Regions from separate parts of the Streptomyces sp. NPDC002838 genome, predicted to be linked through region 3. Evidence: riboswitches for the same ligand, from Rfam matches in the RefSeq annotation. Region 3 holds a riboswitch; each other region holds the start of a gene.
The links. A riboswitch is a leader RNA that binds a small molecule or an ion and turns the genes downstream of it on or off. The one in region 3 is predicted to bind cyclic di-AMP.

Region 1 (7,489 bases), on a different contig from region 3:
GCGTGGCCGGGGGCGTGGCGAATCGCTCGGCGGCACTGGCGGTACGGGGCGGGGGAGCTGCGGCGGTCGGTGTCGAAGGGGGCGTTCGTCGGGGCGGTGCGGAGGTTGTTGCCCGGGGTTGAGGAGGGGGATCTGGTGCCGGCCGCGGCGGGGGTGCGGGCGCAGGCGGTGTTGCGGGACGGGACGTTGGTGGATGACTTTCTGATTCGGGAGGGGGAGCGGGCTGTGCATGTGCTGAACGCGCCTTCGCCTGCGGCGACGGCTTCGCTGCCGATCGGTCGGGAGGTGGCTCGGCGGGCGTTGGCTGTGCTGGGCACGCTGTGAGGGGGCGGTGGTTTTCGCCCCCGCCGCCCGCCCGCACCCGCACCCGCCGACAGCGCCAACCCCCACAGGGGCCATCCGCACCCGACAGCCAAAGCCGCACGGGTGGTGCGGGTGGGAACACAAACCCGGCCGAAAGCCGGGTGCCCCCGGACGGACCGGTCGACAGGTCACCGTCCCCGTAAAATCGACCTCACTGTGTCTGACTTTCTCCACTCCCCCGAAACCCCCCAGCCAGCCGCCCCCGTCCCCACGCCCGGCGGTGGTTCCCTCCGGCGCACCCGGGCCAAGGGCGAGCCCCGGTTCCCGGACGGCCCCCAGGCCGATCCCGCCGGGTCGCACTTCGAGCGGCGGATTCGGAGTTTTCAGCCGCGGCGGAGTCGGGTGACGGCCGGGCAGGCGGACGCGTTGCAGCGGTTGTGGCCCAAGTGGGGGCTCGATATCGACGGGCAGCGCGCCATCGATCTCGGTGAGCTGTTCGGGAACGGCAATCCCGTCGTCCTCGAGATCGGGTTCGGGATGGGGGAGGCCACGGCCCGGATGGCCGCCGCCGACCCGGACACCAACATCCTCGCCGTGGACGTGCACACCCCGGGGCAGGGCAATCTGCTCAGTCTCGCCGACAGGAACGGGCTGTCCAACATCCGGGTGGGGAACGGCGACGCGATCATCCTGCTGCGCGAGATGCTCACCCCCGACTCCCTCGACGGCCTGCGCGTGTACTTCCCCGACCCCTGGCCGAAGAAGCGGCACCACAAGCGGCGGCTGATCCAGCCGGAGTTCCTCACGCTCGCCGCGACCCGGCTCAGGCCGGGGGCGATCGTGCACTGCGCGACCGACTGGGAGCCGTACGCGGAGCAGATGCTCGAGGTGCTCACGGCGCACCCCTACTTCGAGAACACGCAGCCCAACGGCGGTTTCGCGCCACGTCCGGCCTTCCGGCCGCTGACCCGTTTCGAGGGGCAGGGACTGGAGAAGGGACATGTCGTGAACGACCTGCTCTTCCGCCGCGTACAGCACGAGGACCAGCAAGAGAGCCGACAAGAGAGCCGGCACGAAAGCCGGCACGAAGACCGACGCGAAGAACAACCCCCCACCGGCGCCTGAGCCGCCTCACGCTCCTGCGGCGGCGCCTCTGCCTCGTTAGGGTCAATGCCGTGGCCACCTGTCCCCCGTACCCGACGCACCCCAGTGATCCCGCCGACGGCGCACTGCGGCACGCACACTGGTGGCAGAAGAAGTGGGTGCGTTACGGCGCGCTGATCACCCTCCTCACGCTCTCCGGGCTCGTCATCCTCGCCCTTGTCCGCGAACAGACCGGCACCGAGGGGTTCCTGGTCGGGCTCGGGCTCGCGGTGCTGCCGGTGCCGCTGCTCATAGCCGTCTTCCGGTGGCTCGACCGGGTGGAGCCCGGCCCCTGGCGGAACCTGCTGTTCGCCTTCGCCTGGGGGGCCTGCGCGGCGGCGCTGATAGCGATCGTCGCCAACAGCTTCGCCACCAGATGGATAGCGACGGCGACCGCCGATCCCTCCAGCGCGGACACTCTCGGGGCGACCGTGATAGCGCCGGTCGTGGAGGAGTGCGCGAAGGCGGCCGCGGTCCTGCTCGTCTTCCTCTTCCGACGCCGGGACTTCACCGGCATCGTCGACGGGGTGGTGATAGCCGGGGTCACCGCCACCGGCTTCGCGTTCACCGAGAACATCCTCTACCTCGGCACCGCCTTCGGCACCGACCAGCTCACCGGCGACAGCGGGATCGCCTCCGTCACCGCCGCGACCTTCTTCGTGCGGGTCATCATGTCGCCGTTCGCGCACCCGCTCTTCACCGTCCTCACCGGCATCGGCTTCGGCATCGCCGCGCTGTCGGGCGACCGCCAGCATGTGAGGCGTGTCCTGCTCCCCCTGTCCGGGCTGCTGCTCGCGATGGGCATGCACGCGATCTGGAACGGGTCGTCGACGTTCGGCGAGTACGGGTTCTTCGCCGTCTACGCGGCCTTCATGGTGCCCGCGTTCGGGCTGCTGACCTGGCTGGTCATCTGGACCCGGCAGCGCGAGCTGAAGACCGTACGGGAGGAACTGCCGGCGTACACCGTGGCGGGCTGGCTGACCCCGGCCGAGCCGTACGCGCTCGGCTCGATGCGGGCCCGGCAGCTGGCCCGCGACTACGCCCGGCACCACGGCGGGCGGTCCGCGGCGCGGGCGGTCGCGCAGTACGAGGCGTACGCGACCTCGCTGGCGTTCCTACGGCATCGGGGGCGCCGTGGCCGCGCGGGCGCCGACTTCGTCGTACGGGAACGGGAGTTGCTGCACGAGCTGTGGCGCCGCCGGGAGGTGGCGCGTCCCGCCCTGGACCACGCGGCACGGGTGACGGCCCCGCCGGTGGCGGTGGCCGCGCCGCCGTGGCCGGTGTACGGGGTGTACGGGTATCCGGCGTCTCCCGTGGTGCGGTATCCGGCCTACAACCCGTACCGGACGTGATCGCCGAGCGTCGCGGCGGCTACGACACCGCCGGATCCCGCCGTCGCGGCTGAGCACCGCCGCGGCGAAGAGAAGCGGCCGACGGCAGAAAGCGGCCATCCGAAGCTCAAGCCGCCGAGAAGAACCCGCCCGCCCGAGAACCAGGCCAACGCCTCCGGCAAGTCAGAACCCAGCCTCCGGCGAGTCAGGCCGACGCCTCCGCCAGGCGTGCGAGCTCGGGCTCCGTCAGGGTGAGCTCCGCAACGCCCAGCAGCGCCGGCAGCTGTTCCACCGTCCGCGCGGAGGCGATCGGGGCCGCCACCGTCGGCTGGGCGGCCAGCCACGCCAGGGCGACCGTGGGGACCGGGGCGTCGTGGGCCTCGGCGATCTCGTCGAGGGCGGCGAGGACCTTCCGGCCGCGCTCGGTCTCCAGGTGCTTGGCGGCGCCCGCGGCCGCCCGCGCGCTGTCGACCGTCCTGCCGGGGCGGTACTTGCCGGTGAGGAAGCCGGAGGCCAGCGCGTAGTACGGGACGGCGGCCAGGCCGGAGCGCTCGGCGAGGTCCTGCAGATCGCCCTCGTAGGTGTCGCGCGAGACCAGGTTGTAGTGGGGCTGGAGGGCCACGTACCGCGCCAGGCCCTCGCGGTCGGAGAAGGCGAGGGACGCCTCCAGCCGCTCGGCGGAGATGTTGGACGCGGCGATGTACCGCACCTTGCCCGAGCGCACCAGTTCGTCGAGCGCGCCGATGATCTCCTCGACCGGCACTTCCGGCTTGTCGAAGTGGGTGTAGTAGAGGTCGATGTAGTCGGTGGCGAGGCGGCGCAGTGAGGCGTCGGCGGCGGCCTTGATGTTGGCGGCGGACAGGCCCCGGTACTCAGGGTGCTGGCTCACCTTGGTCGCGATCACCACGTCCGCGCGGTTGCCGCGTACCTTGACCCACTTGCCGATGACGGTCTCGGACTCGCCGCCCTCGTTGCCGTCGACCCACGACGAGTACGAGTCGGCCGTATCGACGAAGTTGCCGCCCGCGGCCGTGTACGCGTCGAGCACGGCGAAGGAGGCAGCCTCGTCGGCGGTCCAGCCGAAGACGTTGCCGCCGAGGGAGAGCGGGAAGACCTCTAGGTCCGAGTTACCGAGCTTGCGGAGAGAAGTCATGCTGTGGATCAACAACCGCGGTGGAGCGCCCCATTCCGGAGGCGCCCGCAAAAACCGCGTAAATCGACGCGGGCTCAGGGTCTCAGGGGTTGAGTCCCTTGCTCCGCAGCCAGGCCATCGGGTCGATCCCGTTGTCGGCCCCGCCCGGGTGGACCTCCAGGTGGAGGTGCGCGCCGGTCACGTTGCCCGTGGCGCCCACGCGGCCGATGACATCGCCGGTGTTGACCTTCTGGCCGACGCTGGCGCTGATCGACGACTGGTGGGCGTACCAGATCTCCGTGCCGTCATCGAGGGTGAGCACCGTCTTGTAGCCGTACGACCCCTCGTAGCCGGCCTGGGTGATCGTGCCGCTGTGCACGGCCTTGATCAGCGTGCCCGTGGGCGCGGCGAAGTCGAGGCCGGTGTGCTGGCCGGAGGACCAGTAGGCGCCGGCCTGACCGAAGGTGGAGGTGATGGTGTACGAGGAGGTCGGCAGCGTGTACTGCCTGGCCAGCTCGGCGAGGCGCTCGGCCTCGGCCTTCTGCCTGGCCTCTTCCTCCGCCTTCTGCTTCGCGGCGGCGGCCTTGGCCTCGGCCTCCTTCGCCGCCTTGGCGGCCGCTTCGGCGGCCTGCTTCTCGGCGGCGGCCGCGGCCTCGGCGGCGGCCTTGCTCTCGACCTGGTCCTGCTGCTGCTCGGCCTGGGCCAGGATCCTGGAGCGCAGCGCCTCACCGGCGCCCGCGGCGCCCTGATCGGTGTCGGCGGAGGCCACACCGACGCTGCTGAGCGCGGTCGCGGAGCCCTCGGAGGCTTCGTCGTCCGATATCAGGGAACCCACGTTGGGCAGGTCGGGCAGGGAGATGGACACCGGCGGCTTGCCGGTCTGCGCGCTGGCCATGCCGCCCGCGCTGACGGCGGCTATGACGCCGACGCCGAGGACGGTGGAGCTGCGGGCGAGTCCGCCACGCTGCTTGGCGACACGGTGCCGGCCGCGTACGGGTCGGAGGGACTCCTCGGTGGGGTTCCACTCCGTCCAGGGGCCCTCGTCGGTGCGGTAGCTGTCGTAGCCGAAGGTCTCGGTGTCGCGCTGGCTCGGCTCGAGCGGGGCTTCTGGGGCAGGCCGGTTGGACGCCACGTGGGGCGTGCTCCTTTCCTTCCTTCTCGCCTACCGGGTTAGCTGACGGGTTCGGAGCAGGAAGGTCTCCTACGCGCGTATACCAGCCGTGACTTCACGGTGGTATCCACGCGATTCACCCCATGGTGGTGGTTCCCCGGTTCCCTTGCGGAATTCGGCGCGTGCGCACGGAGCCGCCTCTTGTGACGGCTGGGACGACCGCGCTGCGTTATCGAACGTTAATAGACCCGGGGGCTCGATTCCAAGCTGTTCCACTTGATCATTAACGTTTTCGCCCAGGACTTTACGGCCCATGACCGGCGAAAAACGGGCGAGTTGGCCGCGCCTCATGTGTCACACAGGTATTGACGGTATGTCAGTTGTTATGCGGAGGGCGGTCGCCCGGTCACCACCCGTGACAACGGTCACGAGCGTGCGGGACACACGAAAAAACCGAGGGCCGGAACCCTTTCGGATTCCGGCCCTCGGCCTTCAGTAGCGGGGACAGGATTTGAACCTGCGACCTCTGGGTTATGAGCCCAGCGAGCTACCGAGCTGCTCCACCCCGCGTCGGTAAACACCAGTGTACGCCATGCGAAGGACACAAGTCGCCACGGTTGTCATCGGGGTGGTGCGGGCGCCCTTTCACCCCAGCACATGCCGATTCGGCCCCTTGGCCCGCCCCTCGTACTCCGCCAGCACGACCACCTCCGCACCTCCAGCCGCCAGCACCCCGCTCCCATCGGCCCCCGGCACAAACGTGTCCGGCTCCCGCCAGGCCGTCACCACCCGCCGCACACCCGCCTCCAGGATCAGCCGAGCACACGGCACCGGCCGAGACGCCCGCCGTGCGCACGGCTCCAGGCTGCTGTACACCGTCGCGGACGCCAGCCGAGGATCACCCGGTTCGATCTTCCCCAGCGCCGCCTCCTCCGCGTGCTCGACGGAGTCGCCCTCCCGGGAGTACCCACGCGCCAGCTCCGTACCGTCGGCCGCCACCACCACCGCCCCGACACTGAAGGCCGTCGCCGACGGCGGACACCGCTCCGCCAGCTCGCACGCGAGCCGCAGCCAGTGGTGATCCGCAGCCGACGCGGCCCCACCCACCCCGGGCGCCGTGGGCTCGTACCGCATCAGTACGACGTCACCGACCGCCCGCGTCTCCACCAGCCGCAGACGCCCGCCCTGGTAGGGCCCGGGCCCGAAGAGCCGCGGGGCCTCCGGATCGCCGACGAACAGCGGCGCCAGCACCAGCTGGAGCTCGTCCGCGAGCCCCTGCCGCAGCAGCTGGGTGTGGATCTGTCCGCCGCCCTCGACCATCAGGCGGCGGACCCCGCGGACGTCGTGCAGGTGCGTGAGGAGCCGCCGCCAGTCGAGTTCGGCACCCAGGGGGGCGATATCGGCGGCCAGGCCCAGTGCCCGGGCCCGCTCCGCACCCTTCTCCGTCGTATAGACGATCTTCTCGCCGCCCGTGTGCCAGAACTTCGCCGTCGGGTCGAGGTCCCCGGAGCCGCTGACCGTGACCTTGAGCGGGTACTCCGGCTTGCCGGCGGCCACCCGGGCCGCCCGTCGCTCCGGCGAGTTGACCAGCAGCCGCGGATTGTCGGCCCGGATGGTCCCCGCGCCGACCAGGATCGCGTCGACGGACGCCCGGACCGCGTCGACCCGGTCGAAGTCGGCCGGGCCGGACAGCAGGAGGCGCTCGGGGCCGGTGTCGTCCAGGTAGCCGTCGAGGGAGACGGCGGCGGACAGCAGGACGTAGGGATGAGGCATCGGCACGCTCCCCGGCGGGCTTGGTTCAAGTTTGAAACAAACTTACACTGGTGGCATGACGACTCGCTGGCTCACCCCGAAGGAGCAGCGCGCCTGGCGCGCGTACATCGCCGCGACGCACCTCCTGGAGGACGCGCTCGACCGGCAGCTCCAGCAGGACGCCGGCATGCCCCACCTGTACTACTCCATCCTGGCCACCCTCTCCGAGGCTCCGGAACGGCGCCTGCGTATGACCGACCTCGCCGAGCAGCTGAAGATCACGCGCAGCCGGCTGACGTACGGGGTGACACGGCTGGAGAAGGACGGCCTGGTACGGCGGGAGAGCTGCCGCTGGGACAAGCGCGGCAGCCTCGCCATTCTCACCGACGAGGGCATGACGATCCTGGAACAGGCGGCACCGGGACACGTCGAAAAGGTGCGCGCCTCCCTCTTCGACCATCTCACCGAGGAACAGGTGGGCCAGCTTGAGGAGATCTGCTCGGGAATCACCCGGGCCCTCCAGGGAGACGACGGGGAGCGCCCCGCCACCGACGAGGTCCCTTGGCGCCGCCGCTCGTCTCCGTCCTTCCAGTGAACCCAGTGAACCCAGTGACCCTGGTCACAGATCCGCCGCTTCCTCACCATTTCCCCATTGCTTCAAATTTAAAGCATAGGGTAGGGTCCGTACCCGTAGATCTGCTTCAAATCTGAAGCAGA
Region 2 (7,489 bases), on a different contig from region 3:
CGTCCGCCCGCTACGTCCTGCCCGAGTTCACCGAGCGCACGAGTTACGGGACCAAGTCGATGGATCCGTACTCGAAGCTGCTGGAGGAGCGGATCATCTTCCTCGGGACGCAGATCGACGACACCTCCGCGAACGACCTGATGGCCCAGTTCATGTACCTCGAGCACAAGGACCCGGACCGGGACATCTCGCTGTACATCAACTCTCCCGGCGGCTCGTTCAGCGCGATGTCGGCGATCTACGACACGATGCAGTACGTCGGGTGTGACGTGGAGACGACGTGTCTGGGCCAGGCCGGCTCGTCCGCCGCTGTGCTGCTGGCGGCGGGGACACCGGGCAAGCGGCACCTGCTGCCGGGTGCACGCGTGGTCATCCACCAGCCCGCGCTGGCCGAGCCGGTGCAGGGGCAGGCCAGCGATCTGGCCATCCAGGCCGACGAGTTGACACGGATCCGAGCCCTCCTGGAGGAGATGCTCGTACGGCACACCGGCCGCAGCCAGGAGCAGGTGAGCGCGGACATCGAGCGGGACACGATCCTCAACGCTCAGGAAGCGCTGGAGTACGGACTCGCGGATCAGATCATCCCGAGCCGCAAGACCACCATCGCCCCGCCCACCGGGAGGTGAGCGGCCGGTGCTCCCACCCGAACTGCCGCCGCTGCCCGCCCTCACCCGCGCCGAGGGCGAGCTGATCGACCGTTACCTCGACGTGGTCGACCTGCTCGGGCGCATCAACCCCGTGCACCACGGCGACACCTACCGCGGGCTGCGGGCCGCGCAGGCACTGGTCGGCAAGGCGACCGAACTTCGCGACGCGCTGGCGCTGATGCACCAGCGCGGCGAGGCCGAACTGCACGCGCCCACGCTCACGCGGGCGCTGCGCGTCCTGGACGGCGAGCGCCGCACGGCTCGCGTCACCGTGCCACCGCTCTCCGACAGTTGACGCACCCCCACCCGGCCCGGACGAACCGTCGGATCGAGACGACGTCCGGGCCGGGGTCGAAACGGACCAAACGGCGTACGGCCTATTGGAGTAGTCGCGCGCCCTTTTTCGGGGCCGGCAGACTTGCGCAACGCACGTAGTCCCGGGGCACCGTGAGACGTTCCGGTGCTGGTCCGGGCGTCCTCGGGCCCCTCAACACCCCTTCGAACACGGGGGTGTCCACCCGAACGGGTGAGTGGTGAGTAACAACACAAACCCTCGGTTCCGTTGGGATTTTCGGACATCCGTGAGTGAAGATCCGTGTCTGACGACAAGCCCCCGCCGCAGCGGCGGGGCGATCCGGGCGGACGCCGAGTCCTGCCGCCGTCCGGATGACCGGTCGACAGGAGTGGATCGGCAGGAGTGGAGGACCCAAGCACGACGGGTCGCCGGAACGGTCACGCCATGGCCGGAGCCGAGCAGCCCTTGGGGTGAAGCCGCGTCAGCGGCCGGGCAACTTCGCCAGCCCGAATCCGACAGGTCATCCTTCACAGGCGGCTGACGAAGGGTTGCGCATGACTGCGCTCAATCGTGTCCCGTCGCTCATGGTCCGGGCCGGTACGGCCTCGGCCCTCACCATCGCCGCCGTGGGCGGCTCGATCGTGGCTCCTGGCTTCGCCTCCGAGGCCGAGGCCGCCACGCCGGCGACAAAGGCACTCAAGGTCGCGGCCTCCAAGAAGGGCTCCCCGTACAAGTACGGCGCCACAGGACCACGCCGCTTCGACTGCTCCGGGCTCACGCTGTACTCGTACAAGAAGGCGGGCAAGAAGCTGCCCCGCACGGCCGCCCAGCAGTACAACAAGACGCGCCACATCTCCGTCAAGAGCCGCAAGGCCGGGGACCTGGTGTTCTTCCACTCGGGCTCGAACGTGTACCACGTCGGCATCTACGCCGGGAAGGGGAAGATCTGGCACGCCCCGAAGACCGGGGACGTGGTGCGACTGCAGAAGATCTGGACCAAGAGCGTCTGGTACGGCAGGGTCCGCTGAGCCGCCCACAGGGGGCGGCGGCCTGACTCGCCGTCGCCCCCTGTGGGGCTCCGGGCGCGTGACACGGGCTCAGGTGGTTACCCGTCCCGGCATGGCCGACCACCGTCCCTGCACCGCACGCAACGAGACTCCGCTGGAGCGCGCCGACCGCAACTTCGGCGAGCTGCTCCAGGAACTGCGCGTCACCCAAACAGGGGTCCAGATCCTCTTCGCCTTCCTGCTGAGCCTGGCCTTCACCTCGCGCTTCCCGTCCCTCGACACGGTCCAGCGCACCACCTACGTGACCACGCTCCTGCTCGCGGTCCTCGCGGCGGCGCTGTTCACCGCGCCCGCCGCCCTGCACCGCTCGCTCTTCCAGAAGGGCGCCAAGCCCCGGATCGTCCAGGTCTCCTCGCGGCTGGCATCGGCCGGTCTGGGTGTCCTGGTACTCGCGTTCACCGGGTCGGTGCTGCTCGTGGTGGACGTGACCACCAGCCGGGCCGGCGGGGTGGCCGCGGGCGCGGCGACCCTGCTGGTGTGTCTCGGCCTGTGGGGGCTGCTGCCGCGCCTGGTACAGCGGGCCGGCACCGCCGAGGAACAGCGCTCGGCCGACGAGCGGCACGAGACGGTCGGGCCGCCGGCACACGAGACCGTCAGGCCGCAAGCACCGGTTCGAGCAACAGCACCGCACCGAGAACTGTCAGCGCGCCGCCGGTGACGCCCTCCACCACCCGCGCGGCCCGCGGCCCGCGCAGCCACCGGCCGAGGCGGTCGACCAGCAGAGCCACGGCGTGAAACCAGAGCAGGGCGAGGACGACGACGATCAGCGCGAGCAGCAGGGTCCGGGGCATGGCCGGGCTGCCCGCGGGCACGAACTGCGGCAGCACACTGAGAAAGGTGAGCGAGGCCTTCGGATTCAGAGCGTTGGTGAGGAAGCCCTGCCGCAGCGGGCGCCCGCCGGACGCCGCCTCGTCGGCCAGGGCCGCGCTCGGCCGCCGCAGCGCCCGCAAGGTCCGCAGGCCCAGGTACAGGACATAGGCACCGCCCAGCAGTTGCAGCGCGCGGAACAGCGCGGGTACGGCGGCCAGGACCGCGGCGAGACCGGCCACCGCCAGTGCGGTGTGCACCAGCAGTCCCGCCGTGATGCCGAGCGCGCAGGCGAGGCCGGCCCGGCGGGAGACCAGGGCGTTGCGCACAACGACGGTGAAGTCGGCGCCGGGCATGGCGACCAGGCCAGCGGCGAGACCGGTGAAAGCGATGAGCTGTCCGTCCATGCGCCCCAGCCTGCCGTCCACGAGCCTTCAGCAGGTATGTCGGATCTGCTGGATTAGCCTTAAGCATTGCTTTAGGCTCAGCACCTCAGCCGGAAGGACCCCGCATGTACGACCCCACCCGGCTCGCCGCCCTCGTGGCGGTCGCCGAGGCCGGGTCGATCACCCGGGCAGCCGAGCGTCTCGGCTACACCCCGCCCGCCCTCTCCCAGCAACTGGCCAAGCTGGAGCGGGAGGCGGGTACCGCCCTGCTGGTCCGGCACCATCGCGGGGCGCGGCTGACGGGCGCGGGCGAGGTGCTGGTGGCGCGGGCGCGTCGAGTGCTCGACGAGTTGGAGCGGGCGCGGCACGAGCTGGCGCGGCTGGCGGGCCTGTCCGGCGGCACGCTCAGGCTCGGCACCTTCCAGACCGCCGGCATCCATCTGCTGCCGCCGGTGCTCAGCGCGTTCCGCCGGGCGTATCCGGACGTGGAGCTGATCGTCGCGGACCACGAACCGTCGGCCGGGGTCGCCGCCGTGGCCGCCGGCGAGATCGATCTGGCGATGACGCACCGCTATGAACCGGGGGTCCCGGTCCCGCTCCCCTCCTCCGTCGGCGCGGATCCGATCCTCGTCGAGGAGCTGGTCCTGGTGTCCGCGCCGGGGCACGCCCTCACCAGCGGCACCTCGCGGCTCCCGCTGGCCGAGCTCGCGGGGCAGCCGCTGATCAGCATGGCGCCGGACCATCCGGGGCGGCGGGAGGTGGAGGCGGTGCTGGCACGGGCCGGGGCCACGCCGTCGGTGCTGGTGGCGACTCCGGGGTACGTGCTGGTGTGCGCGCTGGCCAGTGCGGGCCTTGGGGTCGGGGTGGTTCCGGAGATGGTGGCGCGGACGGCGGCCACTCCGGTGGGGATGCGGCTGCTGGAGGCGGGAGAGTTGCGCCGTACGATCTCGGTCGTGTACCGGACCGACGAGAAGGCACCCGCCGCGGACGCGTTCCGGGCCTTGTTGCGGGGCACGTTCGGCCGAGCCAGGCACACGTGAGTTCTACGGGTCCTGCTGTCCTGCCCCAGGCACCGGCGCGGCCGGTACGGTCCACAGCAGTTCGATGGAGACGGTCTTGCCGCCCTCGCGGGTGGGCCGGATTCTCAGCTTGCCGCCGTACTCCGCGGTCAGCCAGCGGATGATCACCAGGCCCCGGCCGTTGTCCTGCTGGACGGCGGCGGGCAGCCGCTTGGGGAACCGCGGGTGGCTGTCGGTGACACCGATGCGCAGGTGTTCGTCACGGTCGAGCTGGAGGTCCACCGTGAAGGTCGGTGACTGCCCGAAGGTGTGCTGTACGGCGTTGGTGGCGAGTTCGGAGACGATGAGGCGGATGGTCTCGGCCGCGTCCGTGTCCGCCGGCAGTCCCCACTCCGCCAGGGTGGTGACCACGTAGGTACGAGCCGCGGAAACCGAGGCGGGTTCGCTCGGCAGAGTGACGGATGCTTCCAGATGGTCTGCCATGGCGACGTCGTCCCTTTCCCACGGGACCGCAGTCCGACACGAAGGCGGAAGGTTCGAGTACGGTCCCGGACTGGTGCTTCGTCGCCAGACTGCCATTACCGCGGCGGTCACGGGTGGCGATCCACCAAGATATGCATATATCTGTCGCTCGAAGCGGTGAACTCTGCGACGGCAGAGCGTATTTGTGCGCTCGTTCGGCGTCTCGGAGTCCGAGTCTCGGAGTCATGCGTGTCTCAAAGCCCCGCAGTCCTGGAGTCCCGGTGGGAGTTAAGGAGTGGCCCATGCAGCACGGTCCCGCGGTGCGCCGCCGGAAACTGGGCGGCGAACTGCGTGCGTTGCGCACCGGGGCGGGGCTCACCAGTGGTGAGGCCGCCCGGCTGGTGGGCTGGCACCAGTCGAAGGTCAGCCGGATCGAGACCGGCGCGAGCGGGGTGAAACCGGCCGATGTGCGGTTACTCCTCGACGCCTACGGAGTGCGGGACGCCCAACTACGCGAGTTGCTGTTGGCGTTGGCGGGATCCGACGAGAGCGGCGGCCGGCACCACTGGTGGCACGCCTACCGCGGGGTACTGCCGCCGACCTACCGGGACTTCATCAGCCTGGAGTCCCAGGCCAGCGCGATGCGCACGCTGGAGACCTCGGTGGTGCCGGGGCTGCTGCAGACGCCCGAGTACGCCCGGGCGGTGACGAAGGCCGCGGTGGACGGGCTGGACGACGAGCGGCTGGACGCGCTGGTCGAGGTGCGGCTGGCCAGGCAGGACGTGCTGAGGTCGCACCCGCCGCTGGAGCTGAGCGCGGTCCTGGACGAGGCCGTGCTGCGCCGGGACGTGGGCGGGCCCGGAGTCATGGCGCGGCAGTTGGAGCGCCTGGTGGAGGCGGCCCTCCTGCCCCAAGTGCGGTTGCAGGTACTGCCGTTCACGGCAGGGGCGCACATCGGCGTCACCGGGCCTTTCGTTATTTTCTCATTTTCGAGCACATCTGATCTGGATGTGGTTGTTCTCGACCACTTGACGAGTAGCCTCTACCTGGAACGGAAAGAAGACCTCCAGGCCTACACCGAGGCCTTCAACACCCTTCGGTTCCACGCCCTTTCGCCCGAGGATTCGTTGGACTACATCGCCGGGATAGGTGACGGCGCGTAAGGAGGCACCCCCCATGTCTGCACTGCCTCGGCACGTACCCTCCAGTACCGATCTGCACGGTGTGCGGTGGCTGCGCAGCAGCTACAGCACCGGAGCGAACAACTGCGTCGAGACGGCCCCGTTGGACCGCGGTCCGTGGACCGGCCTGCTCGCCGTGCGCGACTCGAAGGACCCGGCCGGACCCGCGCTGCTCTTCTCCCCGGAGAGCTGGGCGGGCTTCACGGCCGCGGTGCACCACATCTGACCGGTTCCCTCTCGTGCGGCGCTCGGCCGTGTCACGCCGACTCATGGTCGCGCCTCGCCGATCACCAGTACAGCGCGTTCGATCTGCCCCTCGGAGAGGTCCGCGCGGGCGGTCAGCCTGAGCCGTGAGATGCCGTCGGGGACGGAAGGAGGACGGAAGCAGCCCACGGCCAGCCCGGCCGCACGGCAGTCGGCCGCCCACCGCACGGCCCCCTCCGGGGACGGCGCGCGCACGGAGACGACCGCGGCGTCCGGACGTACCGCCTCCAGACCCGCGGCCGTCAGGCGTGCGTGGAGTTCGCTCGCCACCGCGCGCGCTCGCGCCGCCCGCTCCGGCTCGCGGCGCAGCAGCCGCAGGGCCGCCAGGGCCGCGCCCGCCGCCGCGGGGGCGAGGCCCGTGTCGAAGATGAACGTCCGGGCCGCGTTGACCAGGTGGTCGATCACCCGGGCGGGACCGAGGACGGCTCCGCCCTGGCTGCCGAGCGACTTGGACAGCGTGACCGTGACGACGACGTCGTCGGCGCCCGCGAGCCCCGCCGCGTGCGGGGCTCCGCGGCCGCCTTCGCCGAGGACGCCGAGGCCGTGGGCGTCGTCGACCACCAGGCCCGCGCCGTGCTCCCGGCCGGCCTCGGCGAGCGCGGCCAGCGGGGCCGCGTCGCCGTCGACCGAGAAGACCGTGTCGGACACGACGACGGCGGGACCCTCGTGCGTCTGGAGTGCCTTGCGTACGGCGTCCGGGTCGGCGTGTCCGACGACCTGTGTGGTGCCCCGCGCCAGGCGGCAGCCGTCGATCAGCGAGGCGTGGTTGCCGGCGTCGGAGACGATCAGCGAGCCGTGCGGCGCCAGCGCGGTGACGGCGGCGAGGTTGGCCGCGTATCCGGAGGAGAACACCAGCGCCGCCTCGAAGCCGCAGAAGTCGGCCAGCTCGCTCTCCAGCTCGGTGTGGAGCTCGGTGGTGCCGGTGACGAGCCGTGACCCGGTCGAGCCGCCGCCCCAGGTTCGCGCGGCCCGCGCCGCGCCCTCGGTGACCTCCGGGTGGCGGGCCAGGCCCAGGTAGTCGTTGCTCGCGAGGTCCAGCAGCGGCGTGTCGGCAGGGCGGGGGCGCAGCATCCGTACGAGTCCGGCCCGGCGGCGCAGCCGCGCCTGCTCGTCGATCCAGCCGAACGCCATGGGTCCTCCGGGGATGGTGGTGGGCGGCACAGAGCCTGGTGCAGCCCGCGGAGCGGGCGCTTTTGTAGGCAGTGCACAGACACTAGCGGGACGACCAGGCACCCAGGATGTGGCAATACCCACACGTCGAAGCGTCTGTGTTGTGCGAACTCTCCTTGGCCCGGGGCGGCTCCGTAGGACAGGATCGGCTCCCATGGACCTGCTGAACACGCTGGTGGACAAGGGGCTTC
Region 3 (7,489 bases):
AGTACGGCGCTCACATCCCGCTGGGCGAAGGCGTGGCCGCCGCCCTCGGCGGGCTTGCACTCGTAGATCTGCTTGCCCTTGACGACGGAGGCCTGGAAGTTGTCGAGCGCGTCGCGGAAGTCGAAGGAGGCGACGGTGACCTTGTGGAGCTGCCCGCGGACGGCTCCGCCCGGGAACTCGGCGGTGTGGAGGTTGGCGTAGAAGGAGTTGGGGTCGGTCTTGAGCGCGTTGAGCAGCGCCGCGTCCTGGACCGTGACGGTCCCGGTGACGCTGTGCCCCTTGCCCTTGCTGCCGAGCAGCTTGGTGAAGTCGACCTTGACGGCGCCGTTGGTGCCCTTGGCGCCCTGGTGGATGTGCAGGGCGGTCGGCTTGTCGGTGCCGCGCCACTTGACGGCGACGGACACCTTGTCGCCGTCGACCTTCACGAACTGGAGTGCGACACCGTCCCGGTCCCCGGCGGGCACCTCGTTGGCGCCCCGGAGGCTGGTGGCGAGGAGGGTGCCGGTGTCTTCGGCGGCGGTGGCGGGAATCGTGGTGGCGGCGACACCGCCGACGGTGGTCAGGACGACGGCGGCGATGATCAGGGTCTTACGGCGTGTCGAGAACGTCGCGTTCATGCCCATGATGATGTTTTCTTCCCGTAGGACAGCTGACAGCCCCTGCGTCAGCTTCTGGGCATGCATACGAGATGATCTTGGCTTGAATTCAATCCAGGCCTGTGGTGTGCGCCACGCGTGAGTGCTCGGGTGGGTCAGCCCGCCCGATGCACCACCGCGTCGCACAGCTCCATCAGCGCCACCTTCGCGCCGCACTCCCGCAGCGGAGCCAACGCCGCCCGCGCGTCCTCCGCGTACCGCACCGTGTCCCGCCGCGCCTGCTCCAGCGCGGGATGCGCCCGCAGCGCGGCCAACGCCTCGGCATGCCGTGCGTCGTCGCTCAGGTCGGAGTCCAGCAGCTCGCACAGCGCGATGTCCTCGGCCAGCCCCAGCCGCGTCGCCCGCTCCCGCAGCCGCAGCACGGGAAGGGTCGGGATGCCCTCGCGCAGATCCGTCCCCGGTGTCTTCCCGGACTCGTGGGAGTCGGAGGCGATGTCCAGCACGTCGTCCGCCAGCTGGAAGGCGACGCCGAGCCGCTCGCCGTACTGCGTCAGAACATCGACGACCGTCTCGTCGGCCCCGGACATCATCGCCCCGAACCGGCACGACACCGCCACCAGCGACCCCGTCTTGCCGCCCAGCACATCCAGGTAGTGCTCGACCGGGTCGCGCCCGTCCGTCGGCCCCGCCGTCTCCAGGATCTGACCGGTGACCAGCCGTTCGAACGCCTCCGCCTGGACCCGCACCGCCTCCGGCCCCAGGTCCGCCAGGATGTACGAGGCCCGGGCGAACAGGAAGTCACCCGTGAGGACGGCGACCGAGTTGCCCCAGCGGGCGTTCGCGCTGGACACCCCGCGCCGCACCTCCGCCTCGTCCATCACGTCGTCGTGATACAGCGTCGCCAGGTGGGTCAGCTCCACCACCACCGCCGACGGCACGATCCCGGGCGCATACGGATCCCCGAACTGGGCAGAGAGCATCACGAGCAGCGGCCGGAACCGCTTTCCACCCGCCCGCACCAGATGCTGGGCGGCCTCCGTGATGAAAGGGACCTCACTCTTGGTGGCTTCGAGCAATCCCTCCTCGACAGCCGCCAACCCGGCCTGGACATCGGCTTCCAGAGCCTGGTCCCGCACGCTCAGCCCGAACGGCCCGACGACGGTCACGAGGGGTCTCCTGTCTGCTGGTGTCTACTGGCGATTACACGGTTTGTCGATAGGTCGCTGCCATCACTCAAGTCAGCGTATCCGGTCAAGTTTCGATCACCGATAGCGCCCGCCCGTCCAGCTCGGGCGGTATCGGATCACTCCCGGTTTATTTTTGATCACTTGATACCAAATGATATGTACTGACTTATGCAGAAATAGCGGAGCGTGTCATGAATCGATCGCGACGCCACACCCGCCGCCCCCCGAGGACCACGCCTTCTTCGGCCGGCCCAAAAGGCCTGCTCACCCTCTCCGGTCTCGAGGCCTGGGAACGCTTCTCGTTCCTCGGCATGGCAGGCCATCCTCGCCCTCTACGTCGCCGACACATCGGCCCACGGCGGCTTGGGCATGTCGGCCGGAATCGCCACCTCCGTCTCCGTCGCCTACGGCACTCTCCGGCGGATCATGCCGGGGTCGCGGCTGGGCTGCAACGGCACCGCCACGTGGAGCGACAGGGGCCGTTGACCCGGCCCCGCGTCACCACAACTCCCACGCACGAGCGCGGACGTTGCGGGAGCCTCCCCCACCCTCGACTTCACTCGATCGGGAGGTGCCCCCATCGGTCTGCGTGATCAACGAATCCGCAGTTCCGGCACGCGAACCAGGCCTGCGAGACCCGGTTCGCCCGGTCGAGGTGCCCTCACTCGGCGCAGGTGCGCGAGGTGTACGCCGGATCGACGTACACCACCGGCACCCCCGCCCGGCGGGCCTTGTACGCGATGAACGCCCCCAGCTGGGCAAACGACCAGCCGGCGTGGGTGGCCCGTTGGGGCTTGCGAAACCGTACCCGCTCGCGGATGCCCCACATGCTTCGCGATGCGGAGTGTTCTTGCCTTGCAGCTTGGCACGAAGCTCCCGCTCTAGAACGCGCGTGCGATTGAGCGCCCGCCCGGCCAAGATCTCGCCACCGGACGTGGTGGCGCTGTTCGCGATGCCGAGGTCGATACCGAGGAAGTCCACCGGGTCCGCCTTCGGCTCGGCCTCGGGTACCTCACAGGTGGCCAGCAGGAACCACATACCGTCCCGGCAGACGAGATCGGACTCGCCCTTGCGGTGCAGCGCCAGCGTGGCCAGCCGCTCGGGAGAGGCAACGAACGCCACATCCTTGAGCCGCCTGGAAACGGTCCAGATGGAGACCCGTCGCTCAGCGATTTGCCAGGACAGCATCCGGTCGTCGTACGGCTGCGCACCCTCTGGGCGGAAGGCAATGGGCTGCTCAGCCGCCCTGCGGTATCGCTTGGATCCAGGCTTGCCGAGGTTCCCGGCCCCCAGGTTCGCCCTGAGAGTGGCATACGCGTCGCATGTCTTCTTGATCACATGCTGGGCGGCCTGGGCCCCCAGCTCCCATCGCGCCTTCACTTCGTCGCAGGTGAGCCTGCGCAGCGCGAAGTTCTTCTTCACCTCCTTTTCGAAGGCGACCCGGCTGACCCAAGTCGCTGCCTCGTTGCAGGCGCGCAGCGTTGCCTCAAATGCCGTCGCCTGCACGGATGTCGGCAGAGCTTTGCCTGCGCCACCAGCTTCATATCCGCGACGCCATCCGGCCTCCAACTCCTCCGCATTCGGACACGGAGATCTCCCTGGCTTCCTGTGGCGCGTCCGCCCGTACCCGCTCGGACCGGTCGATCCGGCCACACCGGCCGGAGCGCGCCTGGGACGCGACGGCGCGATCAGCTGTGACGGGACGGACTTCCTCACCTCCAACGAGGTGATCTGCACCGACGGCGGCGAGGTGGTCTTCCACCGGGCCCGGGAGAAGCGGATCCCACGGACGGCCGGTTGGCAATGAGTTGGGCCCATTGCCCGATTTACCACTCTTGTGGATGCCCGTGAGTTGGGTCACTCGCACCCGCGGACACCCCCACCTCGTCGCACCCGCGCTTCCCCTTGCACCACACCCAAGTTGAGGCTTGGCAGCAGCAAAGGATCAAGCACCCCTTGCGCCTCCTTCCAAGGTCAAGAGGGGCGGTGCGTGAGTCCGCCACTTGTTCCGGGCGTGTGCTCTCGCATACGTTCCCGGCCTGTCGGGCGGACGCCGAATCCTGCCGCCGCCCGGACCGAGACTCATCGACGAAGACACTCGCACGGCAGGAGCGGGGGACCCAGGTAAGTCGCCGGGCCGGACGACACATGTCGCACCGGAACGGCTAGGGGTGAAGTCGTGTCGCCGCAAGGCGGCGCGGCCGGGCAACTCCCGCCCGAACCCGACAGCTCACCTCGTAGGCGCCGGAGAGGAACAGCGCCATGGCCGCACGAGGTAAGCACCGCCGCCCCCGAACCAGCCCGCTCACCCGAGGCGTCGTCGCCGCCGGGACCGGGACCGCCGCACTCGCCCTCCCGCTCCTGGGCGCGACCACCGCGAGCGCCGCACAGCCGGCCAAGGCCCCCGCCGCCGCGCAGGCCGCGGCGCAGGTCAAGTCCGTCACGTACACCACGGTCAAGGGCGACACGCTCTACGGCATCGCGGACAAGTACGACACACCCGGCGGCTGGCGACAGCTCTACAAGGACAACCGCAAGGCCGTCGGCGACAACCCCAGGCTGATCCACGAGGGCCTCGAGCTGAAGGTCAGGACGGCGAAGAAGGCCGACAAGGCCTCCACGCCCACCAAGAAGTCCGCCCAGTCCGTCACCCGTGCCACTCAGGCCTCCGCCAAGACGTACCCGAACAACCTCGACGGCTGGATCCGCCAGGCGATGGACATCATGGCGCAGAAGGGAATTCCCGGCTCGTACGAGAGCATTCACCGCAACATCATGCGCGAGTCGTCCGGCAACCCTCTGGCCATCAACAACTGGGATTCCAACGCCGCGGCGGGCACCCCCTCCAAGGGGCTCCTCCAGACGATCGACCCGACGTTCGCCGCGTACCACGTGGCCGGCACGTCCTTCGACCCGTTCGACCCGGTCGCGAACATCGTCGCCGCCTGCAACTACGCGGCCGCGCGGTACGGCTCGATCGACAACGTCTTCGGCGCGTACTAGGACGTCGTCCGGTCGGCGGTGCTGTTCACCTGACCGAACAGCACCGCCGGCCTACCGGCGGAAGAGCCTCTCCAGGACGACCGCGATGCCGTCCTCCTCGTTCGACAGCGTGATCTCGTCGGCCACGGCCTTGAGTTCGGGATGGGCGTTGGCCATGGCCACGCCGTGGGCGGCCCAGTCGAACATGGGGATGTCGTTGGGCATGTCCCCGAAGGCGATGGTCTGCCGTGGCCCCAGCCCGAGGTGTTCCGCGGCCAGGGCCAGCCCCGTCGCCTTGGTGATGCCGCATGGCTGGAGTTCGACGGTTCCGGGGCCCGACATGGTGACCGTGGCGAGGGAACCGACCACTCCGCGCGCCGTCGCCGCCAACTCGTCGTCGGACAGGTCGGGATGGCGCAGCAGCACCTTGCTGATGGGCGCGGACCACAGCTCGTCGCGCCGGCCGACCCGTACTGCGGGCAGGGTCGGGTGGGGCATCAGATAGCCCGGTTCGATGAGCGTGAGGCCGTCGACGCCGTCCTGGTCGACGGCCGCGTACACCTGCCCCACCTCGGCCTCGATCTTGCCGAGCGCGGTCTCGGCCAACTCCCGGTCCAGGGTGACCGACCACAGCAGACGGTCCGCGCCGGCGTCGTACACCTGCGCGCCCTGCCCGCACACCGCGAGCCCCTCGCTGCCCAGGTCGTCGAGGAGCGGCCGCACTCTGGGCGCCGGGCGGCCCGTCACCACCAGGTGCCGGGCACCGGCCGCCGCCACCCGCATGAGCGCGGCGAGCGACCGGTCGGAGAGCGTGTCGTCGCCTCGGAGCAGACTTCCGTCCAGGTCGGTGGCGATGAGTGAATATGCGATGGGTGCGGCCATGATCAGAGAATACGGATGGAACGCCCCACCGACTCGACGTGAACCGGACGGCTGTTTCCTTCACATGCGTTGACGGCTGCTCCGGTTACCCGCTCATGCGGAGTCCCGTACCACCAGTTCCGTGGGCAGTATCACCCCGGCCGTGTCCTCGCCTGCGATCTGGGTGAGCAGCATGCGGACCATCTCGGCGCTGATGCGGTCGAAGGGCTGGCGCATGGTGGTGAGGGCCGGGGTGATGGCGGTGGCCGCGGGTGAGTCGTCGAATCCGCCGACGGCGATGTCATCGGGGACCGAACGTCCGGCCTGCTGAAGGGTGTTGACGACGCCCAGTGCCATCAGGTCGGAGGCGACGAACACGGCGTCCATGTCGGGAGCCTGCTCCAGCAGTCGGCGGGCGGCCCGCTCGCCGCCGGCGCGGCGGTAGTCACCCTCCACCACCAGCGCCGGGTCGTAGGGCATCCCCGCCTCGATGAGCACATCGCGGTAGCCCGCCAGGCGGTCGGTGCCGCCCGGCATGTCCAGCGGACCGGTGACCATGCCGATGCGGCGGCGGCCGCCGGCGATCAGATGGCGGACCATCTCCTGGGCACCGTCGCGGTCGGCGGCCGCCACGTAGCTCACCTTGGAGCCGAGCCCGAGCGGTTTGCCGCAGGCCACCAACGGGATGCCGGCGTCCCGCAGTTCGGCGGCCACCGGGTCGCCGCTGTGGCTGGAGACCAGCAGCACGCCGTCGACATGACCCGAAGTGATGTACCGGGTCAGCCGGCGCCGGTCGTCGTCGCTGGCCGCCAGCATCAGCAGCAGCGGGACGTCGTGCTGCGCGAGGCGCTCGGTGCAGCCGCGCAGCAGGACGTTGAAGTTGGGGTCCTCGAAGAACTTCTCCTGTGGCTCCGTCAACAAGAAGGCCACCGAGTCCGAGCGGCCCGTACTCAGGCTGCGGGCGTGCCGGTTGACCACGTACCCGGTCTTCCTGATGGCGGCCTCCACGGCCCGGCGGGCGGCCGGCGAGACGTAGTGGCCGCCGTTCAGGAAGCGGGAGACGGTGCCCCGCGACACGCCCGCCTCCCGCGCCACGTCGTGGATGGTGGGCGGCTTGCGGCGTCCGTTCGCGCTGGTGGTCATGTTCCTCGTTCGGGGCAGGTGCTTTTCACATGAGGCTGGGCGCTCAGGACTTGATCGAGCCGCTCAGCAGATCCAGGGACCAGAACCGCTGGATCACCAGGAAGAGCGCGATCAGCGGGACGATCGCCAGCAGACATCCGGTGATGACCAGGGTGTAGAGGGCGGGCTGCGAGGCGCCCTGCGCGAGCAGCGTGTAGAGCCCGAGGGTGAGCGGGAACTTGGTGTCGTCGGCCAGCATCACGTACGGCAGCAGGAAGTTGTTCCAGATGGCGACGAACTGGAACAGGAACACCGTGATCAGGCCCGGCATCATCATCGGCACCGCGATCCGGGAGAAGATCCGCCACTCGCTCGCGCCGTCCATGCGGGCGGCCTCCATGAGCTCGGCGGGCACCGAGGCGGCCGCGTAGATGCGGACCAGGTAGACGCCGTACGGGGAGAGGATGGACGGCAGCAGCATCGACCAGTACGAGTCGGCCATGCCCATCTTCGACAGCAGCAGGTACTGCGGGACGGCCAGCACGATGCTCGGCACCAGGACGCCGGCCAGGATCATCTTGAAGATGAACTCCCGCCCGCGGAAGGCGAACCGGCCGAGCGCGTAGCCGCCGGCGGCCGAGACCGCGGCGGACAGGATGGCGCCGAGGCCCGCGTAGAAGGCGGAGTTGGCCATCCACTGCCAGTAGATGCCGTCCCGGTAGGAGGTCAGGTCGCTCAGGT
Region 4 (7,489 bases), on a different contig from region 3:
GACCAGCCTCCAAGGAGCCAGCTCCGATGAGGAGACCGCGGCACTCAAGGCGGTGCACGCCGCATTCGGGGACCGCTACGCAATCTCCAATGTCCAGCTCCAACCAGGTATCGACCAATCCCGCTCCACCCTGCTCATCACCTTCAAGACCGCAGGCTTCGCGGAGCTGAGCTGGCCCGACGAGAAGCACCTCAACGTCAGTCTGGAAAGCAGCAGCACACCCAGCAGCAACAGCTACGCCATCGACACGGGTGACGGAACAGCCCCGGCTGATGCGGAAGCTGCCTACCGCATCGCCCAGAAGTATGCGAAGAAGCACTACCCGTGGGCCCTGAAGGCAGACCACCAGGAAACACATCCCGTCGGCGACAACGCCGAGTTCGGATGGATCACCAGCTGGCGCTGGCAGTCCGGCGGCGTCCTCATGCCCAGGAGCATCGACGTCCAAGTCAACCGGGCGGGCCGCGTCTCCCAGCTTGACGTACAAGAAGGACCTCAGAAAGTGGACGTCCCCCGTCGGCGCGTCTCCAAACAGCAAGCCGAACAAGCAGCGCGACACGGAGCCGGCGGACAAGCCAAAGCCACGGCTATCACCGTCAGGGCAGTCCAACGCGGAGGCACCTGGCGCGCCGAATGGACCGTTGAGGTGTCCATCTCCGGCAGCGACCCCTACCTCGTGTTCGTCGACGCCGAGACGGCGAAGGTCCACGACGCCGCACCCACCGTCTGACACTAGCGACGCCGCACTGACACAGCTCAACAGCACTCGATGAGCTGTTCGTTGCCCCGGCGCCGGGCAGATTTCGGGCGACTGCGGAGGCCCGCCCGCTCACGCCACCCGCGTAGCCCCCGCAAACGGCATCTCGCTGAGCGGCGCCACCCGCACCGGCGCCGACGGCCTCGGGGCGTGGATCATCTGGCCGTTGCCGATGTAGATGCCGACGTGGCTGATGCCGGAGTAGAAGAACACCAGGTCGCCCGGGCGCAGCTCGGAGCGGGACACGCGGCGGCCGGCGTCGATCTGGGCGTAGGTCGTGCGGGGGAGGGAGATACCGGCGGAGCGGTACGCGGCCTGGGTCAGGCCCGAGCAGTCGAAGGCGTTCGGGCCGGTCGCGCCCCAGACGTAGGGGCTGCCGAGCTTGGAGTAGGCGTAGGAGACGGCCGCCACCGCACGGGAGTTGGGCGCCTGGGACGTGACCGCCCCGGGGGCCGCGAGGCCGTCCCGTGCGGCCGTCGAGGACCGGGAAGCGCGGGACGTGTCGCCGCCCGACCCGAGCAGCGCGCGCTCCTCCGCCGTCAGCTGGGACATCAGCCGTCGTACCGCGTCCAGCTTGCCGTTGATCGTCTTCTTGTGCTGTTTGAGCTCCGCCTGACGCGACTTGAGCGAGGTCAGCTCGATGTGAGAGGCCCCGCGCAACTGCTCGATCTCCCGCAGCTGTTCGCGGACACGGGCCACGGACGAGGCCTGACGGTTGCCCGCCCGTTCGGCGAACTCGGCGCCGTCCAGGTACCGGTCGGGGTCGTCGGCGAGCGCGAGTCGGAGCGCGGGGTCCAGACCGCCGTCGCGGTACTGAGCGGCGGCCATCGAACCCAGCGCGTCCCGCGCCGAGTTGAGCTTCTGCGTCCTGCGCGCCGCCTCGTCCTGCAGCGAGTTCAGCCGCGTCCGGGCCGCCTCCGCCTTCTCCTTCGCGCCGTTGTACTTCTCGGTGGCGACCTCCGCCTCCTGGTACAGCTTGTCCACCTTCGCCTTGACCTGCGCCGGCGTCAGCCGCGGCTCGGCGTGTCCGGTCCCGTCGAAGCCGGTCGCGGTCGCCGCGCCCGCCAGGGCGATGGTCGCCGCTGTACGGGCCTTGTTTCCGCCGGCCGAGCGTTGTCTGGGCTTGCGGTGCGCTGCCACGTGGACTGCACGTCCTTTCGTACGACTCGTACGACCGCCTCGTCCGTACGGCCGTCGAGCGGAGCGGACGTACGGCCGCCCGGAGGCGGATCACGCGTCCGGCGGCGGCCCGCACAGGGGAAGCGGACCGCCGCCGGACCTTCTTGGCGGTGGTGGCCGACTGCCGCCCCTGGCCCGGGCGGCGGTGGGGAGCCGGCCACCTGGTGGAGGACGCTAAACCTCGCCGTGTCGGCGCGGTAACGGGTTGTGCGGAAGTGCCGCGAGCGGACCACCAGGGACCATTTGTGACCGTGATCCCGTGTCGCCGCCGTCGACTTCACGCAGCGCGATGACCGAAGTGCCGATTCAGGGACACGCGCGAGTGAGGGGCTGCTATGGGCCGCATATATGCAAGATCCGGGTAAGGAGGGTGGCCCGGTGTCAGGAGACACAGACGCCCCTGATTAGGCTCCGGCCTCATGGACGTACTCATCCATCTCTTCGTCGGCCTGCACATCATCGGCATCGCCGCGCTGCTCGGCGGCTTCCTCACCCAGATGAAGGCGATGGGTGAGGGAACAGCGCGGTTCAACCCGGCGATGCTGCACGGGGCGCTGACGATGCTGGTCACCGGCGCGATCCTGGTCGGCCTCAACCAGGCCGACGACCAGAGCGTCAACAACGTCAAGATCGGCGTGAAGCTGGCGCTGCTGGTCGTGATCCTCGGCCTCGTCTATGTGAAGCGGGACGACGAGAAGGTGGACAAGGGCCTGTTCGGCCTGGTGGGCCTGCTGACGACGGCCAACATCTTCATCGCGGTGCTGTGGACGTGACGCCGGCCCCGACGCCGGTGTCTCAGGCCGGTCGCACCACGCTGTGGATCGCCGACTCGCCGTCGTAGTAGATCGACTCCTCGCGGACGTACGCGCCCGGCTTCGGGGCGTGGATCATCATGCCGTTGCCGATGTAGATGCCGACGTGGCTGACGTCGTCGTAGAAGAAGACCAGGTCGCCGGGCTGGGCGGCGGAGACGGAGACCGTGGTGCCGGCGTTGACCTGGTCGTAGGTGACACGGGGGATGTCGACGCCGGCGGCCTTCCAGGCGGCCTGGGTGAGGCCGGAGCAGTCGTAGGAGCCGGGGCCGGTGGCGCCCCAGACGTACGGCTTGCCGATCTGGGCGCGGGAGAAGGCGAGCGCCTTCTCGGCCTTGGTGGCGTAGGAGGCGTCGGTCGCGGGAGTGCTGGGGGTGCTGGTGTCGGCGGAGCTGTTCTGCTCCTGCTGGGCCGCGGCCTCCTGCCGGGCCCTTTCCTCCTCCGCCTGCTGCCGCGCGAGCTCCGCGGCCTTGCGTGCCGCCTCCTGCTGCCTCTCCTTCTCGATCGCCGCGAGCCGCGCCTTCTCCTCGGCGGTCAGCTGCGACAGGAGTGCGCGCGCGTCGGCGAGCTTCTTCTGGACGGTCGCCTTGGCCGTCCTCAGGTCGCCCTGCGACTCGGTGAGCGTCTCGAGGCTCTGGGTGGCCTCCTGGCGCTTCTTCATCGTCGCGGACTGCTCGGTGACGTAGTCGTCGACCGCGCCCTTCTGCCTACTGGTCAGGCGACCCATCAGCTGGGTCTGGTCGAAGTAGTCCTGCGGGGAGTCCGCGAGCAGGAAGGTCGAGGTGTCGGGGGCGGAGGCGCCGGTGCGGTACTGGGCGGCGGCGAAGGAACCCAGCTCCTCCCGCGCCTCGTTGAGCTTCTGGGTGCGCTGGGCGACGTCGTCGAGGAGGGTGTCGACGCGCTTGCGCTGCTGCGCGGTCTTCTCCTTGGCCGCGTTGTACTTGTCGGTCGCCGACCCCGCCTGGCGGTACAGGTCGTCGACCTTCTTCTCGACCTCTTCGAGGCTCGGTTTGTCGTCGGCCGGGGCGGCGTTGGCCGACTGGGACAGCAGGGCCACGGAGGTGAGGGCCGCCGTGGCGAGGGCGGGGGTCCGTATGCCTGCTACGCGCGTACCCGAAGGACGCGACTTGCGGTGCGACGCCAAGGGAGGCGACTCCTTCCATGTTCCGCCTACCGAGTTAGCTGTCGGGTTCGGGCGGGTAATTAGGAAGGGTTGCCCTACGGCCCTGCCCCGGAGGCAGTCGGGCCGATTCACCCCAAGTTCGGTGGGTCCCCGGCTCCGGTCGCGCGGCGGCGCTCCGGACTCGGCGGAGGCCGCGCGGCCCGGCGACGTTCGCCGGTGGAGGTCGTACGGCCTGCCCGGCACGGTAGCCAACGCGTGTGGCCCCTGTGAAGGTTGATGTTCGATATGCCCGATACATTTTCGTGACCTAGGGTCAGGACGTCGCGCACCGTGACCAATCCGGAGTGATCTGCGGAGACTTGTGCTTATTTTGGTCGAAGTGATGCCGTCCGCCCGCTTAGGGACGCTAGCTTCCGGTCAGCCTCGGTCCGGTGTCGTGGCGGGTGGGAGGGATACGCCATGGGGTATGCCGCAAAGATCCTCGGCTGGAAGCCGGGCTTCGGCTCGATCAGCGGCCTCGGCTTCAACGACAAGGGCGACCTGTACGTCAGCCGGCTCTTCGCCGGCCAGGTGACCAAGGTCTCGCACGGCAAACGTACGAGGGTGAAGGTGCCGTACCCGGCGGGCGTGGCCGTCGACCCGTACGACGGCAAGGTCTACGTCTCGGCCTGGTCGATCGCGGACCGTGACGGGACGGTCATGGAGGGCAAGAAGACGCCGGGCGGGCAGCTCTGGAAGATCCTCGGCTGCTGAGCCCGCCCTTCGGAAGCGGAGATGTTCTCAGGGCGGCGGCGGGGTGTCAGTGGGGAGCCCTAGACTCGGAGAGCGATGAGCAGCCTCTTTGACGACAGCTTCCTGGCGGACCTCCAGGCCCCCCGCGGCCACGAGGAAGAGCCCCCGCCGCCGCCCGACGACGATCACGTACCGGATCCGGTTCCGGACGATCTGTTCGGCGGGAAGTTCGACGTGCCGCCGGACCGGGACGCCTACTACCGCGACGGCGCCCCGCGCCCGGCCGTGGACGCGGCCGCGCTCCTGGAGGGGCTGAACGAGAACCAGCGTGCCGCCGTCGTGCACCACGGCACCCCGCTGCTCATCGTGGCCGGCGCCGGCTCCGGCAAGACCCGTGTGCTCACGCACCGCATCGCGTACCTGCTCGGCGAGCGGAACGTCCACCCGGGTCAGATCCTCGCGATCACCTTCACCAACAAGGCCGCGGGCGAGATGAAGGAGCGCGTCGAGCACCTCGTCGGCCCGCGCGCGAACGCGATGTGGGTGATGACCTTCCACAGCGCATGCGTGCGGATCCTGCGGCGCGAGAGCAAGAAGCTCGGCTTCACGTCCTCCTTCTCGATCTACGACGCCGCCGACTCCAAGCGTCTGATGGCGCTGGTCTGCCGCGACCTGGACCTCGATCCCAAGCGCTTCCCGCCGAAGTCCTTCAGCGCCAAGATCAGCAACCTCAAGAACGAGCTGATCGACGAGGAGGACTTCGCCGCCCAGGCCACCGACGGCTTCGAGAAGACCCTCGCCCAGGCCTACGCCCTGTACCAGTCGCGGCTGCGCGAGGCGAACGCCCTCGACTTCGACGACCTGATCATGACGACGGTCAACCTGCTGCGCGCCTTCCCGGACGTCGCCGAGCACTACCGCCGCCGCTTCCGGCACGTCCTCGTCGACGAGTACCAGGACACCAACCACGCCCAGTACGCCCTGGTCAGGGAACTCGTCGGCACCTCCGAGCACCCGGTGGACGTCCCGCCCAGTGAGTACGACGTGCCGCCCGCCGAGCTCTGCGTCGTCGGCGACGCCGACCAGTCGATCTACGCCTTCCGCGGCGCGACCATCCGCAACATCCTCCAGTTCGAGGAGGACTACCCGGACGCGACGACGATCCTGCTGGAGCAGAACTACCGCTCCACCCAGACGATCCTGTCCGCGGCCAACGCGGTCATCGAACGCAACGAGTCACGCCGCCCCAAGAACCTGTGGACCAACGCGGGCGCGGGCGCGCGCATCACCGGCTATGTCGCCGACACCGAGCACGACGAGGCACAGTTCGTCGCCGACGAGATAGACCGTCTCACGGACGCCGGCGAGGCGAAGGCCGGCGACGTCGCCGTCTTCTACCGTACGAACGCCCAGTCCCGTGTCTTCGAAGAGGTCTTCATCCGCGTCGGCCTGCCCTACAAGGTCGTCGGCGGCGTCCGCTTCTACGAGCGCAAGGAGGTCCGGGACGTCCTGGCCTACCTGCGCGTGCTGGCCAACCCGGAGGACTCGGTCCCGCTGCGGCGGATCCTCAACGTTCCCAAGCGGGGCATCGGCGACCGCGCCGAGGCGATGATCGACGCCCTGTCCCAGCGGGAGAAGATCAGCTTCCCGCAGGCGCTCAAGCGCGTCGACGAGGCGTACGGCATGGCCGCGCGGTCGACCAACGCCGTGAAGCGGTTCAACACGCTGATGGAGGACCTGCGCACGATCGTCGAGTCCGGCGCCGGACCGGCCACCGTCCTGGAGGCGGTGCTCGAACGGACCGGCTACCTCGCCGAGTTGCAGGCCTCCACCGACCCACAGGACGAGACCCGGATCGAGAACCTTCAGGAACTCGCCGCCGTGGCCCTGGAGTTCGAGCAGGAGTCGGCCGAGGGCGAGGCGTCCGGCTCGCTCGCCGACTTCCTGGAGCGGGTCGCGCTGGTCGCCGACTCCGACCAGATCCCCGACGAGGGCGAGGACGGCTCCGGCGTCATCACCCTGATGACCCTGCACACCGCCAAGGGCCTGGAGTTCCCGGTCGTCTTCCTGACCGGCATGGAGGACGGCGTCTTCCCGCACATGCGCGCCCTCGGCCAGACCAAGGAGCTGGAGGAGGAGCGGCGCCTGGCGTACGTCGGCATCACGCGCGCGCGGGAACGGCTGTATCTGACGCGGTCGTCGATGCGGAGCGCGTGGGGGCAGCCGTCGTACAACCCGCCGTCCCGCTTCCTGGAGGAGATCCCCCCGCAGCACGTGGACTGGAAGCGGACGGGGGCGACCGCGCCGGTGTCCTCCGGTCCGGCGTCCGGGGTGGCGGCCTCGCTGTCCTCCTCCCGTTCGCGCTCGGCGGCGTCGGGCGCGTCGGGCTTCGCCACGCGCCGGGCTTCGGACAAGCCGGTGGCCTCGCTGGCGGTCGGGGACCGGGTGACGCACGACCAGTTCGGACTGGGCACCGTGACGGCGGTGAAGGGCACGGGGGCGAACGCGGAGGCGACGATCGACTTCGGGGACGAGAAGCCGAAGCGGTTGCTGCTGCGGTACGCGCCGGTGCAGAAGCTGTAGCTCGGCCCCGGTGGGCTCCCGTTGAACGGCGGGGGCTCACAAGGGGGTCGCTTACGGTCGCTTACGTCGGGTCGACGCCGTGGCTGCGCAGCCAGGGAAGCGGGTCGATGGCCGAGCCGCCCGCCGGCCTTACCTCGAAGTGCAGGTGCGGGCCGGTCGAGTTGCCCGAGTTGCCGGAATACGCGATCGGGTCGCCGGCCTTGACGGTCGTACCGGAGGAGACCCGGTAACTGGAGAGGTGGCAGTACCACGTCTCCGTGCCGTCCTTCGCCGTCACGATCATCATGTTGCCGTACGCGCTGT

Region 1: another riboswitch for cyclic di-AMP. It lies ahead of ABT063_RS11595 (M23 family metallopeptidase); the one in region 3 lies ahead of ABT063_RS18380 (transglycosylase SLT domain-containing protein).
Region 2: another riboswitch for cyclic di-AMP. It lies ahead of ABT063_RS15425 (C40 family peptidase); the one in region 3 lies ahead of ABT063_RS18380 (transglycosylase SLT domain-containing protein).
Region 4: another riboswitch for cyclic di-AMP. It lies ahead of ABT063_RS17480 (C40 family peptidase); the one in region 3 lies ahead of ABT063_RS18380 (transglycosylase SLT domain-containing protein).

The regions. Positions count from the first base shown of each region.
Region 1 is NZ_JBEOVF010000007.1:19,952-27,440, forward strand. Features, by position in the region: gene lhgD (L-2-hydroxyglutarate dehydrogenase) at 1-324, shown strand, start outside; gene trmB (tRNA (guanosine(46)-N7)-methyltransferase TrmB) at 520-1,428, shown strand; gene ABT063_RS11585 (PrsW family intramembrane metalloprotease) at 1,479-2,798, shown strand; gene ABT063_RS11590 (aldo/keto reductase) at 2,983-3,930, opposite strand; gene ABT063_RS11595 (M23 family metallopeptidase) at 4,013-5,041, opposite strand; cyclic di-AMP (ydaO/yuaA leader) riboswitch at 5,054-5,211, opposite strand; tRNA gene ABT063_RS11600 (tRNA-Met) at 5,517-5,590, opposite strand; gene ABT063_RS11605 (dihydrofolate reductase family protein) at 5,666-6,793, opposite strand; gene ABT063_RS11610 (MarR family winged helix-turn-helix transcriptional regulator) at 6,849-7,367, shown strand.
Region 2 is NZ_JBEOVF010000010.1:5,435-12,923, forward strand. Features, by position in the region: gene ABT063_RS15415 (ATP-dependent Clp protease proteolytic subunit) at 1-626, shown strand, start outside; gene ABT063_RS15420 (hypothetical protein) at 634-942, shown strand; cyclic di-AMP (ydaO/yuaA leader) riboswitch at 1,359-1,493, shown strand; gene ABT063_RS15425 (C40 family peptidase) at 1,497-1,970, shown strand; gene ABT063_RS15430 (DUF6328 family protein) at 2,062-2,667, shown strand; gene ABT063_RS15435 (LysE family translocator) at 2,603-3,223, opposite strand; gene ABT063_RS15440 (LysR family transcriptional regulator) at 3,328-4,242, shown strand; gene ABT063_RS15445 (ATP-binding protein) at 4,246-4,704, opposite strand; gene ABT063_RS15450 (helix-turn-helix domain-containing protein) at 4,986-5,846, shown strand; gene ABT063_RS15455 (DUF397 domain-containing protein) at 5,860-6,090, shown strand; gene ABT063_RS15460 (8-amino-7-oxononanoate synthase) at 6,132-7,259, opposite strand; gene bioB (biotin synthase BioB) at 7,453-7,489, shown strand, end outside.
Region 3 is NZ_JBEOVF010000012.1:168,906-176,394, reverse strand. Features, by position in the region: gene ABT063_RS18405 (CHRD domain-containing protein) at 1-617, opposite strand, end outside; gene ABT063_RS18400 (polyprenyl synthetase family protein) at 752-1,762, opposite strand; partial or broken gene ABT063_RS18395 (peptide MFS transporter) at 1,935-2,200, shown strand; gene ABT063_RS18390 (zinc ribbon domain-containing protein) at 2,445-2,612, opposite strand; partial or broken gene ABT063_RS18385 (hypothetical protein) at 3,400-3,590, shown strand; cyclic di-AMP (ydaO/yuaA leader) riboswitch at 3,860-4,040, shown strand; gene ABT063_RS18380 (transglycosylase SLT domain-containing protein) at 4,046-4,786, shown strand; gene ABT063_RS18375 (HAD family hydrolase) at 4,838-5,647, opposite strand; gene ABT063_RS18370 (LacI family DNA-binding transcriptional regulator) at 5,741-6,769, opposite strand; gene ABT063_RS18365 (carbohydrate ABC transporter permease) at 6,813-7,489, opposite strand, start outside.
Region 4 is NZ_JBEOVF010000011.1:202,266-209,754, reverse strand. Features, by position in the region: gene ABT063_RS17495 (VanZ family protein) at 1-730, shown strand, start outside; gene ABT063_RS17490 (C40 family peptidase) at 830-1,897, opposite strand; gene ABT063_RS17485 (hypothetical protein) at 2,356-2,709, shown strand; gene ABT063_RS17480 (C40 family peptidase) at 2,732-3,892, opposite strand; cyclic di-AMP (ydaO/yuaA leader) riboswitch at 3,901-4,054, opposite strand; gene ABT063_RS17475 (hypothetical protein) at 4,331-4,624, shown strand; gene pcrA (DNA helicase PcrA) at 4,700-7,186, shown strand; gene ABT063_RS17465 (M23 family metallopeptidase) at 7,248-7,489, opposite strand, start outside.